One region of the Micromonospora noduli genome, then DNA from elsewhere that is predicted to be linked to it. Evidence: riboswitches for the same ligand, from Rfam matches in the RefSeq annotation. Region 1 holds a riboswitch; the other holds the start of a gene.

Region 1 (6,968 bases):
TTACCGCCGCGACCGTCGGTCAGCGGCCCCCGGTGACCGGGGTCAGGCCTGGGGCTCTGCCTTCGCGGTGGGAACGTCGGCGAACAGCGCGAGCAGGTCGCCGACCTGCCGGTCGGCCTCGGCGGGGTGCCGGAACCGGCCGGCCGGGTTGAGGGTGTATTCGTTGCGTCGTCCGACCCGGGTGCGGTGCAGGTAACCGCCCGCCTCCAGGTCGGCGACGATCGCCTGCGCGGCTCGTTCGGTCACTCCGACCTCGGCGGCGACGTCGCGTAGCCGGGCGGTCGGGTCGCGGGCGATGGCCAGCAGGACGTGCCCGTGATTGGTGAGGAACGTCCAGTTCCGCCCGCCGCCGGTGTCGTCCGTCACCGTGCTCGCCATCGTGCGACCGCCTTTCCGGATGTCCGCCTGCCCTCGCGAGAGTCTGGTCCGCCCTGCCCCGGGAAGGTTGCCCAGGGGGTGGCCGGAGTCAACGTATGAAATCTAAATCACGCATACCTTGACGCATCTTACGGTGCGTGTGACGGTGGAGCACGAGCCAGCGCCTGCCGCCCGGCCGGCGGAAAGCCGGTTTGACCAGGTCAGATGCGTCGAGACGAGGTGCGGGATGAGTCATACCGGGAGCTCCGGCGGTCAGCCGGGTCCGCAGCGGACCACCGACCGGGCCACCGCGCCCAGCGAGCCGACCCGGGCGTACGCCGAGTTGGTTGCCGGCAACCGGCGCTTCGTCGATGGCGCCCCACGCCACCCCAACCAGGATGCCGGGCACCGGGCCGCCGTGGCCGACGGGCAACACCCGTTCGCGGTGATCGTCGGCTGCTCCGACTCGCGGCTGGCCGCCGAGATCATCTTCGACCGGGGGCTGGGCGACCTGTTCGTGGTTCGCACCGCCGGGCACACCGCCGGCCCCGAGGTGCTCGGCAGCGTCGAGTACGCGGTGACCGTCCTCGGCGTCCCGCTGGTGGTGGTGCTCGGCCACGACTCGTGCGGTGCGGTGCAGGCCGCCCGGGAGTCCGCCGCGACCGGTACCGCGCCGAGTGGCCATCTGGGCGCGGTGGTCGACGCCGTTCTGCCCAGCCTGCGCCGGGCCACGTCCGAGGGCGTGGACGACATCGACGGCATCGTCGACATCCACATCGCCCAGACCGTCGAGACGTTGCTCGGGCAGTCGCCCGTGCTCGCCGGCGAGGTGGCGCGGGGACGGTGCGCGGTGGTGGGAATGTCCTACCGGCTGGCCGCCGGAGCGGTGCGCCCGGTGGCCGTCGTACCGGCCGGCCTCGCGACGTTGGAGACCCCGGCCGGATCACCCGAGTCGACCGACCCGGCCGCGCCTGCCACCGTCTGACGCGACGAGGGCCGCTCCGCGTCACGCGGAACGGCCCTCGACCGGGATCGTGCGGGTCAGAGCAGCGACATGTGGACGTGGTCGGTGTGGTTCGACGGCCCGCTGTACGAACTCCAGCCGGTGGCCGGGAACCAGATCTGCCGGTTCCAGATCACGTAGTAGATGCCCAGCCGGTCGGCGTTACGGATGAGGAACGCGGCGACGTTGTTGCCGTACGTCCGGGTGTCGTTGTTGTGCCACGGGGAGAACCCGCTCTTTTGTAGCGACCAGTCGCAGGCGCGGCCCTTCGGGTGCTCCCACGGCCCGCCGGGGCGGTAGCAGCCGACGAACCGGTTGAAGCCGGCCGCCTTGACCTCCTTGTACGCGTGCAGCGTGCGCGGCGTGACGCAACCGGACGTGGTGGGGTCGTTCTCGCTGCACGACTGGGGCTTCCAGTCACCGTCGGCCGTGCGACCCGGGCCGATCTTCGCGACCTTGGAGGTGGCATCCACCAGGCCGCCGGTGAAACCCTTGCCGCCGACGAGGGAGAGCGCCTTGTCAGCCTCGCTCTTGCGCTTCGCCATCAGGGCGGTCTGCTTCTGCTGCTCGCGGACCTCGGTGTCGAGGGCCAGCTTGGCCTGCTCGGCGCGGGCCTTCACCTCGTTGACCTCGGAGAGCTTCTTCTCGTTGACCATGTTTATCTCGTCGAGCATCCCGGCGCGCTGGACGAACGAGTCGGGCGCATCGCTCTCCAGCAGCATCGCGACCGCACCGATCCGGCCGGTCCGGTACGCCTGGGCGGCGATCTGCCCGACCTGCGGGGCCAACGCGTCCAGGTCGGCCTTGGCCCGGTTGACCTCTGCGGCCAACTCGCCCTGCCGCTTCTTGGATTTGTCCAGCTTGGACTTTGCGGCGGAGTAGTCGCGGTTGGCCTGCTCGATGACGTCGTTGAGCAGCTTGGGCTCGCCGTCCTCCTCGTGCCCGGAGGGTGTGGGGTTCGTCGGGGCGGCGTGCGCAGGGAGCGGCCCGGCGAGCACGGTCAGTGCGGCGATCACGGCCACCACGGGACTCAACCAGCGGTGTAGGGGTGCCGTCACAATGTTCCCTTCCGTCGACCGCCGACCGGGTTAGCTGACGGGTTCGGGGCGGAAGTGGCCCCTACCGCTGACGCGGACTCACCCCAGGCACCTGGGTCCCCGGCTCGCCGGTTGGCGATTGGGCGGTGGCACCGCAGGCGCCGCTTCGCGCCTTCATCGGTAACCGGCAGCGAGGTTACCCGAGAGTCGACCGGGTGAGCTACGCCTGGATGCCGACCAAAAGCGTCATTTCGCCATAGCGTTGAGTGACCAGTGACGCGGTTCTCAGGGTGGATGCCCGATCTGGTCACGCTGAGGAGTGTCACCATGCCGTATCCGTGCTCCTGTTCGACTCCGGCCACCGGTCGGTGGCCTCGGATGGGGGTGCGGTCCGCGTCCGGGCCGGCTCGTCGGAGCCGGCCGTTCGCGGTGAGCTGAGTGCGGCCAGTGCCTCGCTGCGGTCCGGCTGGGGCCGGGGCGCGGAAGCGTCGGTGGACGCCGTGGCAGCGGTACGCCCGGCGGCGGTCACCACCGCGGCCAGCCCGGTGGTCAGCGGCACGGCGGCGATCAGACCGAGGGTGGCGACCGCGCTGCGGACGATCTCCTGCGCGAGGAACTCACTGGTGAGGATCTGCCCGATCGGTCGCGAGTCGGCGGTGAGCAGGAGCAGCAGGGGCAGTGACGCGCCTGCGTACGCCAGCACGATGGTGTTGACAGTGGAGGCGATGTGCGCGCGGCCGACCCGGGTGGCGGCACGGTACAGCTGCAACCGGGTCAGCCCGGGGTTGGCGTTCGCCAGTTCGGTGACGGTGGCCGCCTGGGTGACCGTCACGTCGTCGAGCACCCCGAGCGATCCGATGATGATCCCGGCGAGCAGCAGGCCGTGCAGGTCCACGTCGCCCTGGAACATTGACAGGGTGGTGGCGTCCTCGCTGCCGAAGCCGGTGAGGTGGGTCGCGGCCGTGGCGATGGTGGCGAGCACGCCGGTCAGCACCAGGCTGCCCAGGGTGCCGAGCACCGCGACCGAGGTCTGTGCGGTGACCCCGTGGGTCAGATAGAGCACCACGAACATGATCAGGGCCGCGCCGACCACCGCCACCAGCAGCGGTGACCCGCCGGCGCTGATGCCCGGCAGCACGAAGGTGAGCAGGATGGCGAAGCTGGCGGCCAGTCCGGCGAGCGCTGCCAGACCTCGCCACCGACCGAACGCGACGATCGCGGCCGCGAAGATCACCGCCAGCCACACCATCGGGGTGCCGCGTTGGTGCTCGGCGATGTTCCAGTTGCTGGTGGTGGGATCGGTCGGGTCAGCCAGCTCGACCAGGATGACCTCGTCGCCGACCTCGACCCGGGGTGCGCCGGGCCCGTCGGGCACCGGTGTCCGTACCTGCTGGCCGGCGGTCGGCCCGTCGTCCACCCGCACGTCGACGGTGCCGCACCGCCCGTCGCCGACCCTCGGTGTGCCCTCGGGAACCGACGGCGCCGGCGGGCACGGCTCGCTCACCACCCGGGTGACGGTGCCGGGGTAGCGCGGCACGTCCGCGCCACCATCGGTCTGCGGTGACCCGCCGCGCGGCCAGAGCAGCGCTGCTGCCAGCACGGTGGCGACGAAGAGGGGTACCACAGTCACGACGAGGATCCGTCGCACCCTTGGTGGGGCGGACGGAGCAGTGTGAGTGTGGTCGGAACCCAAAGCGAGACTCCCAACGATCCGGTGCGGGATACGGGTCAGCGGGCCTGGCGGTTCACCGTTGCGGTGGAAACGCGGCGGACGGCGGGGCGGATCGCTGCCTGACGACCGCTTGATCACGGACGGTCAGTGCTCGGCCCGGTCGGCCGGGGGCGCCGCCACGACGTGGCGGCGCGGGTGCCCGACTGTGCAGCGGCATTCGGAGGGCCATCGTGGGAGATGCTAGCCAGCCCTCCCGGGGCCTGCAGGTCGTGGCGGAGTGTCGGGCGGCCGAACCGCCCGCGCGTCGGACCTCGGGCGGTCAGCCGCGCTTCATGAGCCGGCCGACCGCCGCCATCATCTCGGTGGCCATCTCGTCGGCCCGACCCTCGGCGGCGCCCTCGTGCATGCAGTGCCGGGCGTGCCCGTCGAGCAGCCCGAGGGCCACCTTGTCGAGGGCGGCCTGGATGGCGGAGATCTGGGTGAGCACGTCGATGCAGTAGCGGTCGTCGTCGACCATCTTCTCGATGCCCCTGACCTGCCCCTCGACGCGGCGGAGCCGCGCGAGCAGCTGGTCCTTGCTGGCGGTGTATCCGCGGATCGGGGTGGGTGCGGTCATGTCCACCAGGATAGCGTACCCCCAGGGGGTATGGTACGGTCGGTTCTGTTGAGATACCCCCACCGGGTACCGGTACCACGAAGGAGACGGTCCAATGGTCAACACCACGTACCAGGTCCAGGGCATGACCTGCGGCCACTGCGTCAGCGCGGTGAGTGCCGAGGTCGGCGCCATCCCGGGCGTGCGCGACGTCCAGGTCGACCTCGCGGCCGGCTGGGTCACCGTCAGCAGCGATCAGCCCCTCGACCCGGCAGTTGTCCGGGCTGCCGTCGACGAGGCCGGCTACGACCTCGTCGACGCGTGATCGGAGGGCGGGCATGCGCACCGTGACGAGACTGGCCGGGTTCGCCGTCGGCCTGGCGGCGATCTTCGGCGCGACGTACGGGGTCGGCCGGGTGGTCGACAGCGCCCCGGTGATCGAGGGCCGGCACGACGGCGACGCCGCCCATGCGACGGGCGAGCACGACGAGGCGGCCGATCGGCTCCCCGGCGGCCTGCTCGTCTCCGACCGGGGCTACACCCTCCAACCGGTCGCCGCCCCGGCCGGCGAGTTCGCCTTCCGGATCGCCGGCCCGGACGGCCGCCCGGTCACCCGGTACGACGTGGCGCACGACAAGCAGATGCACCTGATCGTCGCCCGTCGGGACCTCTCCGGCTTCCGTCACGTCCACCCCGAGCTTGCCCCGGACGGCACCTGGCGTGTCGACACCCCGCTGGCCGGCCCCGGGCAGTGGCGGGCGTTCGCCGACTTCACCCCGACCGGGGGTGAGTCGCTGACCCTCGGCGTGGACGTGACCGTCCCCGGCGAGTTGACCGAACGGCCGTTGCCCGCCCCGGCGACCAGCACCACCGTCGACGGCTACACGGTCACCCTGACCGGTGCGCCGCAGCCCGGCCGCACGTCGTCGCTGACCCTGACCGTCAGCCGGGACGGGCAGCCGGTCACCGACCTGGAGCCCTACCTGGGCGCGTACGGGCACCTGGTGGCACTACGTCGGGGTGATCTGGCGTACCTGCACGTGCACCCGGACGGGACGCCCGGCGATGGCCGCACCCGGCCCGGTCCGGCCGTCACCTTCCTCGCCGAGGTGCCCTCGGCCGGCAGCTACCGGCTCTACCTCGACTTCCAACACGGCGGGAGGGTGCACACCGCCGAGTTCACAGTGGTCGCCGGCGCCGCCCCGACCGGAGACGTCCCCACTCCGAGCGGACCCGCACCGACCGGCGGGACCGACCACGGCACCCCCGGGCACGGACACAACTGACGGGACCAGACGATGACCACCACCAGCAGACCGCTACCTGAGGCGCCGAACCGGATCGAACTGGCGATCGGCGGGATGACCTGCGCCGCGTGCGCCGCCCGGATCGAGAAGAAGCTCAACCGGATGGACGGGGTGAGCGCCACCGTCAACTACGCCACCGAGAAGGCGACCGTCCGGTACGCCGACGGCGTGACGCCGGACGACCTGATCGGGACCGTGCAGAAGACCGGTTACACGGCGGCGCTGCCGGCCCCGCCCAGCGCGGAACCCCCGGTGGACCCGTTGCGGGGACCGCGTACCCGGCTCTGGGCGTCGGTGGTCCTGAGCGTGCCGGTGGTCCTGCTGGCGATGGTCCCGGCCTGGCAGTTCGACTACTGGCAGTGGTTGTCGCTGACCCTGGCCGCCCCGGTGGTGGTCTGGGGTGGGCTGCCGTTCCACCGGGCCGCCTGGACCAACCTGCGGCACGGCGCGGCGACCATGGACACCCTGGTGTCGCTCGGCACCCTGGCCGCGTTCGGCTGGTCGCTCTGGGCGCTCTTCCTCGGTGACGCGGGGATGCCCGGGATGACGCACCCGTTCCGCTTCGACATCACCCGGACCGACGGCGCCGGCAACATCTACCTGGAGGCGGCCGCCGGGGTCACCGTGTTCATCCTGGCTGGTCGCTACTTCGAGGCCCGGTCCAAGCGGACGGCCGGCGCCGCCCTGCGCGCCCTGCTCGACCTCGGCGCCAAGGACGTGACGGTGCTGCGTGACGGCGTGGAGACCCTGATCCCCGTGGACCGGCTCGCCGTCGGTGACCGGTTCGTGGTCCGCCCCGGGGAGAAGATCGCCACCGACGGGGTGGTCGACGAGGGTACCTCCGCTGTCGACGCCAGCATGCTCACCGGTGAGTCGGTGCCGGTCGAGGTCGCCCCGGGTGACGGCGTGGTCGGCGCCACGATCAACGCGGGTGGGCGGTTGATCGTCACCGCCACCCGGGTCGGCGCGGACACCCAGCTCTCCCGGATGGCCGACC
Region 2 (6,968 bases), on a different contig from region 1:
GCCACCCGGCCGGCAGCCACCGGCGCGGCCAGCAGATCGTCCTGGCGCAGGGTGCGCACCGTGCGCCGGACGTGCCGGCGGATCGCCAGCGGCTGCACCGCCGGATCGTCGAGCCCCGCCTCGGTCACCGCCGGGGCGATCTCGTCCACCAGGTGCGCCAGCGACCCACCCGGACGCTGCCCGGTGCGCAGCGCCTCCACCGTGGCCTGCACCGCGCCGCACCGCTCGTGGCCGAGGACCATCACCAGCGGTACGCCGAGCTGGCCGACCACGTACTCGATCGAGCCGCGGACCGCGCGATCGAGCACGTGCCCCCCGGTACGGATCACGCAGATCGCGCCGAAGGTCTGGTCGAAGATCGCCTCCAACGGCACCCGGGAGTCGATGCAGCCCAGCACCACGGCGTACGGCTGCTGGTCGCCGGAGGCCGCGGCGGCGGCCGTGACGTCGTGTCCGTGCACCGGCTGGCCGCTGACGAACCGCCGATTGCCGGCGAGCAGGTCGGCCAGCGCGGCGCGGGGCGTACCGCCGGCCTGCCGCCCCTGCCCGGACGTCGCACCCATGGGCGTTCCCGACGACACCATGCCGTTCAGCTTGGCCCGCCGCCGTCCGGCACGGGCGAGGTCGGGAATGTTCGCCACGGGGCGATTGGCGTGGTGTCATGGCGGGTAGCCGGTGTTACCGCCGGGTATCCCGGTGCTGGTGGTACTGGGCGGCCCTGGGGAGGTGGCGATGCCGGAGCGGTTCGAGGTCGGTCTGCCGGACGGTGTACGGCTCAACGTCGAGGCGACGGGTCCGACGGACGCCCAGGTCACCGCCATCCTGCTGCACGGCTGGACGCTGGACGGGCGTGCCTGGCACCGGCAGGTCGACGCGCTCACGGCACTCCCGTTCGGCGGTGCGGTGCGGGTGGTCGCCTACGACGCGCGGGGGCACGGCCGGTCCAGCTGCATGGCGCTGCGCACTGCCACAGTGGCCCAGTTGGGTGACGACCTGGCCGCGGTGATCGACGCGGTCGCGCCGACCGGCCCGTTGGTGCTGGTCGGGCACTCGATGGGCGGCATGACGATCATGGAGTACGCCCACCGCCACCCCGCGCACTTCGCCGCCCGTACCGCCGGCCTGGTCTTCGTCTCGACCACCGCCGAGGGGCACACGCACACCGTCTACGGGCTCTCGCCGCGGATCGCCCGGTTGATCCGGCTGGCCGAGACGACCGGCGCCGGCGTGCTGGCCCGGTGTGGCTCGTGGCGCGCGCCCCGGGCACTGCTGAACGCGCTGCGACCGAGCATCCGGTGGATGCTCTTCGGTGACCGCTGCGAGCCGGCCGACATCCGCCTGGTGACGTCCGCGGTGGCTCGGGCCTCGCTGCGTTCGATCGGCGGGTTCCGCGCCTCCATCGGCACCCAGCACCGACTGGACACCCTCGCCGCGTTGGCCCACCTGCCGGCCGCCGCCCTGGTCGGCGACCGGGACCGGCTGACCCCACCGCCGTGCGCCGAGTCGATCGCAGCGGCCCTGCCGGCCACCGAGCTGACCGTCTGCCCGGGTGCCGGGCACATGCTGATGATGGAACGTCCGGACGAGGTCAACGCCGCGCTCACCGGCGTGCTGCGACGGGTGCTCGCCGAATCGCCGCCGGCCCACCGTGGCGCATCGCCGCCGGCTCACCGTGGCACGGCCCCCGCCGAGGCGGGTGCCTGAGCACGTTCGCGCACCTCGGGCGCGGCGGGTCGGGCCCAGGGCCGTACTCTTCTCGGTTGGCCCGCGCGGTTCCCGCCGCCTGCCGGCGACCTCTGAAGGAGCGTGCGTTGACCGACCAGACCGGCCTGGAGCAGGAGATCGCCGTCGAGCAACGACACCTCGACCGGGTGTACGCCCGACTGGCCGAGCTGCGGCAGTCGGCCGTCCGCGCCGAGCGTGACGGCTACCGGATGGCCCGGGTGGGCACGCACGGCGCCCTGGTCGAGCGCGACGCGATGGTCTTCCACGCGGCGCAGCGGCGGCACACCCTGGACGCCGAGCACGAGGGGCTGGTCTTCGGCCGCCTGGACCTGCGCGACCGTCAGGTGCTGCACGTCGGGCGACTGGGGATCCGCGACGAGAACGCCGTCACGCTTGTCGTCGACTGGCGCGCGCCGGCCGCCGCCGCCTTCTACCAGGCCACCCCGGCGCAGCCGCTGGACGTGGTACGGCGCCGCACCATCCAGTCCCGCGCCGAGCGGGTCACCCGGATCGAGGACGACCTGCTGGACCCGACGGCCGCCCCGGAGGGGATGACTGTCGTCGGTGACGGCGCGTTGCTGGCCACCCTGTCCAAGGCCACCGGTCGGGGCATGCGTGACATCGTGGCGACCATCCAGCGGGAGCAGGACGAGGCGATCCGCTCGCCCGGCTCCGGGGTGACGATCGTCGCGGGCGGCCCCGGCACCGGCAAGACCGCTGTCGCCCTGCACCGGGCCGCGTTCCTGCTGTACTCCGACCGCAGCCGCTACGCCGGCGGCGGCATCCTTGTGGTGGGCCCGTCGTCGGTCTTCGTCGAGTACATCGGCTCCGTGCTGCCGTCGCTCGGCGAGGACACCGCGACCCTGCACTCGCTGGGCACCCTCTTCCCGGGGATGACCGCCACCCGCCCTGACCCGCCCGAGGTGGCGGCGGTGAAGGGCTCGCTGCGGATGCGCCGGGTGCTGGAGCGGGCGGCCCGCGACGCGGTGCCGGGCGGCCCGGGTGAGCTGCGGCTGCTCTACCGCGGCACGCTGCTGCGGCTGGACCGGGCCGCGCTGGACCGGATCCGGGACCGCGCGCTGCAACGCGGCGCACGACGCAACGAGGTGCGCCGGGCCGGTTTCGACGGGGTGTTCGCCGCGCTCTGGGCGCAGGCCCGTGAGCTGAGCAGCGGTCGACTGCCGGAGCAACCGGCCTTCGAGGCGGAGATCGCCGAGCGGTCGGAGTTCCGGGAGTTCCTCAAGGCGTGGTGGCCTCGGCTGCACCCCCGGCACGTGCTCGGCTGGCTGGCGCAGCCGGACCGGCTGCGCCGGTACGCCGGGGGGATCCTCTCCTCGGCGGAGATCCGGCTGCTCAACGCCGCTTACCGGAACCTGGACTCGGCTGGGCTGACCATCGCCGACGTGGCGTTGCTGGACGAGTTGGACGCGCTGCTCGGTAAGCCCGCGCAGCCGGCTCGCGCGCGACGCGATCCGTTCCAGCTCGCTGGCGGCGTCCGTGAGCTGAGCACCCTCGGTGAACGGCAGCGGGCCGCCCGCGCGGCGGCCCGGGAGCGTCCGGAGGACTACCGGGAGTACGCGCACGTGGTGGTGGACGAGGCGCAGGACGTCTCGCCGATGCAGTGGCGGATGATCGGTCGACGCGGCCGGCTGGCCTCCTGGACCGTGGTGGGCGACCCCGCGCAGACCGCGTGGACCGGCGATCCGGAGGAGCTGACCCGAGCCCGCGACCAGGCGCTGGGCCGGCGCAAGCGACACGACTTCACGCTCACCACGAACTACCGCAACTCGGCGGAGATCTTCGCGGTGGCGGCGGCGGAGATCCGTCGGCTCTACCCGGACCTGCCGCTGCCGACCGCCGTGCGCTCCACCGGGGTCGAGCCGGTGGAGCTGGTGGTGCCCGCGACGGGGTTGGAGACCGCGACCGTGGAGGCCGCCGCCGGCCTGCTGGCCGAGGTGGAGGGCACGGTCGGGGTGATCACGCCGGTCCCCCGCCGGGACGAGGTCGCCGGGTGGCTGGGCGCGCTCGGCGCGCCGAGGTTGCAGGTGGTGACCAGCCTGGAGGCCAAGGGCATGGAGTACGACGGGGTGGTGCTGGTCGCCCCGAGCGAGATCCGGGCGGATCCGGGCGCCGGGGTGCGCACCCTGTACGTGGCGCTCTCCCGAGCCACCCAGCGGCTCACCACCATCGACCCGACCGGCTGACGTGTGCGGACTGCCGCCAGCGGAAGGCCCTGCCCGTACACTTGCACACATAGCGATGTGAGCATACATTTGACCGGGTCCCGACCAGCGGCGGAAGGTGGTTCTCGTGGGCGCAGGTCATGACCACCACCATGGGTCCGTCGCCAATGCCGCACACCAGCACCGAGGTCGACTCTGGGCGGCTTTCGGGTTGCTCGCCACCCTGATGGTGGTCGAGGCGGTGGCCGCCCTGCACACCGGCTCGCTCGCCCTGCTCTCCGACGCCGGGCACATGTTCACCGACGTGCTCGGCATCGGGATGGCGCTCGCTGCCATCACGGCGACCCGGCGGGCCACCGGCGACCCGCAGCGCACCTTCGGGCTCTACCGGCTCGAGGTGCTCGCCGCGCTGGCCAACGCCGTCCTGCTCTCCGGCGTCGCGATCTACGTGGTGATCGAGGCGATCCGCCGTTTCGGCGACCCGCACCAGGTCATCGCCGGCCCGATGCTCGCGGTGGCCGTGCTCGGCCTGCTCGCGAACATCGCCGCCTTCGCGCTGCTGCGCGCCGGGGCCCGGGAGAGCATCAACCTCCAGGGTGCCTACCTGGAGGTGCTCGGTGACCTGCTCGGCTCGCTCGGCGTCATCGGCGCGGCACTGCTCATCACCGTCACCGACTGGTGGTGGGCCGACCCCCTGGTCGCGGTCGCCATCGGCGTGTTCATCCTGCCGCGCACCTGGCGGCTGGCCCGCGCCGCCATCCGCATCCTGGTGCAGGCCGCCCCGGAGCACCTCCAGGTGACGGCCGTGCACGACCGGCTCGCCGCCGTCCCCGGTGTCGTCGAGGTGCACGACCTGCACGTCTGGACGCTCACCTCGGGCATGGAGGTCGCCTCCGCTCACCTGACCATGGCACCCGGCGCGGAGGTCGGCGCGGTGCTCACCGCAGCGCGTACGGCCCTGCATGACGACTTCCGCATCGAGCACGCGACGTTGCAGATCGAGCCCGGCGCCGCTTCTGGAGCCTGTGGCTCCATCGAATGGTGACGGAGCCGTAATTTTCCGTGGTGACGCACGCACCGTCCGTCACAACGGCTGCAGGGGCCCCACTGGCACCGGTAGGCTCGGTCCCGGCCTCCACCAGGCGGCGCCCTCCCGGCGCCGGTGGCGGTCGCCGCCTAATCGCCCAACTGGGCGAACCGGGGAACCATGTTCCTGGGGTGTATCCGCGTCAGCGGTAGGGATCTTCCGTCCCGAACCCGTCAGCTAACCCGGTCGGCGGCTGACGGAAGGACATGCGCAGTGGCACCAGCACGACCACCCGCCGCCCGCCTGGCGGCCCTGATCGTCGCGATGTTCGCCCTCGGCGTCGCGCTTCCGGCCGGCACCGCCTCGGCCGCTCCCCCGACCGGCCTGCGGGCCGCCGCACCCGACTCCGACGAGGAGGGCGGCACCCCGGCGTTGCGGGCCCAACTCGAGGCGGCCAGCAAGGGCTACCTGGACGCGAAGCGCGCCCTGGACACCTCCGTGCAACGGCAGAAGCAGCTCGCCACCCAGCTGAAGACCATTGAGGTCGAGATCGAGCAGCGCAACGGCAAGGTCGGCGAGATCGCCGAAGTGGCCTACCGCACCGGTCGGCTCGGCGCGATGTCGGCGCTGCTCAACAGCAACACCCCGGAAGGCTTCATGGACCGGGCGGCCGCGCTGGACGCGGTGGCCGCCAACGAGGACCGGGTGCTGCGCGACCTGCTGAACAGCAAGGACAAGGCCAACCGCACCCGCGTCGGCCTGGACGGCGAGATCAACGAACAGCGCAAGCAGGTCGCGGTGATGGCCAAGCGCAAGGAGCAGGCCGAACGGGCCCTGACCGTGGCCACCGCACCCAAACCGCAGACCACCGCCGACACCGGCTCCAACCGGGGCACCTCCAGCGCCAACGCGACGGCCGCGCCGCGCAACTCCGACGGCTCCTGGCCCTCCGAGTCGTGCAGCGTCAACGACCCCACCCCGGCCAGCGGCTGCATCACCCCACGCACCCTGCACGCGCTCAACCAGGCCAAGGCCGCGGGATTCACCCGGTACGTCTCGTGCCACCGCCCCAGCGGCTCCGGTGAACACCCGAAGGGCCGGGCCTGCGACTTCGCGGCGCAGAAGGGCGGCTTCGGCGGGGACGCCACCGGCGGCGACAAGACGTACGGCAACAACCTGGCCGCGTACTTCATCCGCAACGCGGACCGGCTCGCCGTGCTCTACGTGATCTGGTACAGGCAGATCTGGCTGCCCAGCAGCGGGTGGAAGTCGTACAGCGGGGCGCACGGCACCCCGTCGACCGACCACACCAACCACGTACACCTGTCGGTCTACTGACCCACGCGTCGTGATGCCTGTGAGTCGTCGTGATGACTCACAGGCATCACGTGCGTCCGGGGTCGGGCTACGTCGCCGGGCGTACCCCTGATGTCGTCGCTCGTCGGACGACCCGGCCGCGGTCGGCGGGCAGCATCGCGGTATGCCTCGGATCCGACCCACCACCCGCAAGGCGCTGCTCACCCTGCACCTCGTCACCTCGCTCGGCTGGCTCGGCGCCGACCTGGTGCTGCTCACCCTCGGCATCGCCGTGGAGCGAGGTGCCGACCCGGCGGTGGTCTATCCGGTCACGGCCCTGGTCGGCACGCTGCTGTTCGCGCCGCTGAGCGTCCTGGTCTGGCTGATCGGAGTCGCCAGCTCGCTACTCACCCCGTGGGGTCTGCTGCGCCACCGCTGGGTGCTGGTCAAGCTCGTGCTCACCACGGTGATGGTCGGGCTGGTGCTGTTCCTGCTCACCCCGAACCTGCGTCACGCCGGAGCGGTCGGCGCCGCCCTGCCCGCCCGGGATCGCGCCGACCTGGTCATCGCGCCGGCGGTGTCGACCAGCCTGATGATCATCGCGACGGTGCTGTCCACCTACAAGCCGTGGGGCCGGCGTCCCGCCACCCGACCCGCACGCACGAGCCGTGATCGCGCCGGAACCACGGTCTAGGCGCCGCGGCCGCTGCACGCGGGCGCCGCAGCGACCTCGCCTT

What was found. A riboswitch is a leader RNA that binds a small molecule or an ion and turns the genes downstream of it on or off. The one in region 1 is predicted to bind cyclic di-AMP.
Region 2: linked by a shared signal. The riboswitch ahead of MED15_RS07820 (coiled-coil domain-containing protein) and the one ahead of MED15_RS11310 (coiled-coil domain-containing protein) in region 1 are both predicted to bind cyclic di-AMP.

Annotation. Positions count from the first base shown of each region.
Region 1 is NZ_PYAC01000008.1:191,866-198,833, forward strand. It holds gene MED15_RS11300 (helix-turn-helix transcriptional regulator) at 43-378, opposite strand; gene MED15_RS11305 (carbonic anhydrase) at 605-1,342, shown strand; gene MED15_RS11310 (coiled-coil domain-containing protein) at 1,399-2,418, opposite strand; cyclic di-AMP (ydaO/yuaA leader) riboswitch at 2,423-2,553, opposite strand; gene MED15_RS11315 (YibE/F family protein) at 2,720-4,090, opposite strand; gene MED15_RS11320 (metal-sensitive transcriptional regulator) at 4,389-4,685, opposite strand; gene MED15_RS11325 (heavy-metal-associated domain-containing protein) at 4,780-4,989, shown strand; gene MED15_RS11330 (hypothetical protein) at 5,003-5,950, shown strand; gene MED15_RS11335 (heavy metal translocating P-type ATPase) at 5,963-6,968, shown strand, end outside.
Region 2 is NZ_PYAC01000004.1:113,546-120,513, forward strand. It holds gene MED15_RS07800 (carbonic anhydrase) at 1-563, opposite strand, end outside; gene MED15_RS07805 (alpha/beta fold hydrolase) at 733-1,704, shown strand; gene MED15_RS07810 (HelD family protein) at 1,812-3,929, shown strand; gene MED15_RS07815 (cation diffusion facilitator family transporter) at 4,036-4,953, shown strand; cyclic di-AMP (ydaO/yuaA leader) riboswitch at 5,072-5,203, shown strand; gene MED15_RS07820 (coiled-coil domain-containing protein) at 5,209-6,273, shown strand; gene MED15_RS07825 (DUF2269 domain-containing protein) at 6,416-6,925, shown strand.